2 regions of the Halomonas pelophila genome follow, and region 2 is predicted to be linked to the other one. Evidence: predicted binding sites of a transcription regulator. Region 2 holds the regulator's gene; the other holds the start of a gene.
What was found. The regulator sigma-54, encoded in region 2, starts transcription at its own class of promoters, with help from an activator protein. The targets are predictions, from matches to a motif close to TGGCACNNNNNTTGCTNT.
Positions count from the first base shown of each region.

Region 1: the regulator sigma-54 is predicted to act here: its motif matches at 1,155-1,172, upstream of glnA (glutamate--ammonia ligase).

Region 1 is NZ_JBEGCI010000017.1:10,083-12,282, reverse strand. Features, by position in the region: gene glnA (glutamate--ammonia ligase) at 1-1,017, opposite strand, end outside; gene ABE957_RS15915 (glycosyltransferase family A protein) at 1,604-2,143, shown strand.
Region 2 is NZ_JBEGCI010000002.1:181,746-183,945, forward strand. Features, by position in the region: gene ABE957_RS02620 (RNA polymerase factor sigma-54) at 132-1,550, opposite strand; gene lptB (LPS export ABC transporter ATP-binding protein) at 1,705-2,200, opposite strand, start outside.

The sequences.
Region 1 (2,200 bases), on a different contig from region 2:
GCGGTTGCGGGCGCTGTAGGCCAGCATCACCGGCGCCTCGAAGCCCGGCACCAGACGCTTGTAGGAGTTGGTGGAGGCGTTGGCGAAGGCGTTCAGGGCGCGCGCGTGCTTGATGATGCCGCCGATGTAGTAGAGCGCCATCTCGGAGAGACCCGCGTACTCGTCGCCGGCGAACTGGTTGGTGCCGTCCTTCCAGAACGACTGGTGCACGTGCATGCCGCTGCCGTTGTCGCCGACCAGCGGCTTGGGCATGAAGGTCGCGGTCTTGCCATAAGCGTGAGCCACGTTGTGGATCACGTACTTCATCTCCTGGACCTCGTCGGCCTTCTTGACCAGGGTGTTGAACTTCACGCCGATCTCGTTCTGGCCGGCGTTGGCCACCTCGTGGTGGTGCACCTCGACCGACTGGCCGATGGCCTCCAGGGTGTTACACATCGCGCCGCGGATGTCGTGGAAGCTGTCCACCGGCGGAACCGGGAAGTAGCCGCCCTTGACGCGCGGGCGGTGAGCCAGGTTGCCGCCCTCTACCGGACGATCCGTGGACCAGGCGCCCTCTTCGGAGGAGATCTTGTACATGGAGCCCTCGATATCGGACTTCCAGTGCACCTCGTCGAAGATGAAGAACTCGGGCTCCGGGCCGAAGAAGGCGGTGTCGCCCAGGCCAGAGGACTGCAGGAAGGCCTCGGCGCGCTTGGCGATAGAGCGCGGGTCGCGCTCGTAGCCCTGCATGGTGGCCGGCTCGATGATGTCGCAGCGCAGCACCAGGGTGGCGTCTTCGGTGAAGGGGTCGAGGAAGCCGGAGCCGTCCTCCGGACGCAGGATCATGTCGGACTCGTTGATGCCCTTCCAGCCGGAGATGGAGGAGCCATCGAACATCTGACCGTTCTCGAAGAACTCCTCATCGACGTCACGGGCCGGGATGGTCACGTGCTGTTCCTTGCCGCGCGTGTCAGTAAAGCGCAGGTCGATCCACTTCACGTCGTGTTCTTCAATCAGGGCGAGCGTCTTCTCGGACATAAGGTCCTCCACAGTGAGCTGGGCTGAAAAGCTTGAACGGTTGCAGGGCGATGGCGGGGCTGGTGCCCACGACGTTGTAGCATGCCGTCGGGCCGGTGCCCACGGCCACCCTGCCGCAACATGGCCTTGCCAAGGGGAATGCAGGCAACGTGCCAATCTTGCACCACCGAGCGGCATGACAATGACAAGCCATTGATGAAGAAAGGCTTTATTCGAACCACCTTCTCCAACCCATGCACCAGGATCGCCATTCCTCTCGACAGGGTGTCGGCTCGGCCGCATCTTCGCACCATAAAAGTGCATAAAGAACGCCTGCCGCACCAGATTGGATCGCACGCCGCCGGCCGAAATGTGATGGCCTGCCGAAAAGCGATGATCTCCCTCATGCCTGGAACAGTCGGAAGGTCATATCCGCAACACAGAAATATCAGTCCGGCATCCGTTGATACGTGTTAACACCAAAAACTACACTCGTTTACATGGCGGCGCCGACCGGGATGGCGCTGGCTCCGGAGAGGTGGCGCGGGTTCTGGAGTGTGGGCCATCTCCGTGTGACCCGCGCCCTACCATGGGAGCCGACCCGAGCATGATCGTCTGCAGCATCCTCCTCGATGCCCGCGCCTCGGGTGCCGGCCTGCCGCGCCGCCTGGCGGCGCTGAGGCCCCTGAGACAGCGCCGCGACCTGCGGCTCGAGGTGCTGTTGTCCGACGATACCGGCGATTCACGCCTGTTGCGCCTGGCCAGTCGCCACGATGTCCGCCGTGTCGCCACCGAGGGCACCCCGCTTGGCGACCGGCTCAACACGGCGGTGGCCCACAGCCAGGGGCAGGTGCTGCTGTTCCCGGCCTCGGGACGACCCATCTCTCCGGGCTGGCTGGTAGATACCCTGGCCGACATCGAGCACCACCGCCGGGACGCCGTGGTGCTGACCACCGCGCACCCCAGCCGACTGACGCTGCTCTGGCAGCGCCTGCGCCACCAGACCCTCACCGACACCCTCTGCGTCTCGCGCGCCTGGTTCGAGCGCATCGGCGGCTGCGACCCGTCGCTGGACTACGGGGCCCTGTCCGACCTGATCACCCGCCTGCATGCCTGCCAGGCGCGCGTCACCGCCGTCGAGGCCTGAATGGCTCGCTCACGCCCCCTTCGGCAGCTCCCAAGCCACTGATATCTGGTCGTGACG
Region 2 (2,200 bases):
ACCCTTTTTGCCGTCCTGCATACCCCCTCGGTCGGGGGCAGCAGGACGCTCGTCGAACGGCGTCAATTCAAGTGCTTGCGCCCGCATCGGACGCCGGCATTGGGGAGTGTCGAGACGGCCATTCGCGGCGTTCAACGCAGGCGCTTGCGCTCGCTGGAGGAGGGGATGCCCATCCCCTCGCGATATTTCGCGACCGTGCGCCGCGCCACACCGATGCCGGCCTCGTCGAGCAGGGCGACCAGCCGGCTGTCCGAGAGCGGCTTGCGCGGGGGTTCGTCCTGGATCAGCTTGCGGATCCGCGCGCGAATGGCGGTGCTGGAGTGGGCGTCGCCCTCGCCGCTGCCGCCACCCACCTGGCTGGAGAAGAAGTACTTGAGCTCGAACATGCCGCGCGGGGTGTGGATGAACTTCTGGGTGGTCACCCGCGAGATGGTCGATTCGTGCATCTCCACGACCTGGGCGATATCGGCCAGGATCAGCGGCTTCATGGCCTCCTCTCCGCGCTCCAGGAAGTCGAGCTGGCGCACCATGATCTCGCGACCCACCCGCAGCAGGGTGTCGTTGCGGCTGGAGAGGCTCTTCATCAGCCAGCGCGCCTCCTGCAGGTGATCCTTGAGGAACTGGTTGTCCGCGCTCTTGTCAGCGCGACGAATCAGCGCGGCGTAGTCCGGCTGGATGCGCAGGCGTGGCATGGCCTCGGGATTGAGCTCCACCTGCCAGCCCTCGCGGGTGTGGCGGGCGACGAGGTCGGGAATCACGTAGTCGCTGTCGCCCTCGCCGAAGGCGCTGCCGGGGCGTGGGTCCAGCGAGCGCACCAGGCCGATGGCCGTGTCGAGGGTGTCGTCATCGAGGCCGAGGCGGCGCTTGAGCAGTCGGCGGTCATCGCCGGCCAGCGCCTCGAGGAACTGGCGCACCAGGCGGCGAGCCTGTGGCAGCAGCGGGGTGTCGTCGGGCAGCGTGGCGAGCTGCAGCAGCAGGCATTCGCGCAGGTCCCGGGCGAAGACCCCGGTGGGCTCGAACTGCTGGAGGCGCAGCAGTACCTGCTCGACCTCCCGGCTCCTGAGCCCGGCGAGGCCCTGGGCCTTGAGGCCGTCACGGATCTCCTCCAGGGGCTGGGTGAGGTAGCCGTCGCCGTTGACGGCGTCGATCAGGCTCTCGGCGATGCGCAGCTGGCGCTCGTCCAGGTCGGTCATCGCCAGTTGCCAGGCCAGGTGGCCCTGAAGGCTCTGGCCCGCGGCCTGGCGTTCGAAGTCGGGCGCCTCGCCGCCGGCGGGCGCGCCGCCCAGATCCTGGTAGGTGTCGGACCAGTCGCTGTCGGTGGTGAGTTCGGCGGGGATCTCGCTGGCCCAGTCGTCGTCGGGCGTCTCGCTCACCGCCTGTTCGCCGAACTCCTCCTCGACGTCCAGCAGGGGGTTGGATTCCAGCGCCTGCTGGATCTCCTGGCGCAGGTCCAGGGTCGAGAGCTGCAGCAGGGCGATGGCCTGCTGCAGCTGGGGGGTCATGGTCAGCTGGGTGCCGACGCGAAGCTGCAGGGAAGCCTTCATGGCCATGAGAGGAGTTCCCTCGACGTGCCGAAAAATCCCACCCTAGCCGCTGGGCGCGGGGGGTGCAACCGAAGAAATTGCAACAATCGTGCCATGCGCAAGCGGCATGCCGTCGGCGAATAACGACATTTATATCAGTCGATTGCGATCGAGGCGGCGGTCAGAGGCGGAAGTCCTGGCCCAGGTAGACGTCACGGACGCGCTGGTTGGCCAGGATCGCCTCGGCATCCCCCTCGGCGATGATCCGTCCGTCGCCGACGATGTAGGCGGTGTCGCAGATGTCGAGGGTCTCGCGCACGTTGTGGTCGGTGATCAGCACGCCGATGTCGCGGGCCTTGAGCTGACGGATGATGCCCTTGATCTCGCCCACCGAGATCGGGTCGACCCCGGCGAAGGGCTCGTCGAGCAGGATGAAGGCGGGCTCGGTGGCCAGTGCCCGGGCGATCTCGACCCGCCGCCGTTCGCCCCCGGAGAGGCTCATGCCCAGGTTGTCGCGGATGTGGGTCACGTGGAAGTCCTCGAGCAGCTCCTCGAGCCGGCGCTCGCGGCCCCGGCGGTCGAGGTCGCGGCGGGTCTCGAGGATCGCCATGATGTTGTCGGCGACCGACAGCTTGCGAAAGATCGAGGCCTCCTGGGGCAGGTAGCCGATGCCGGCC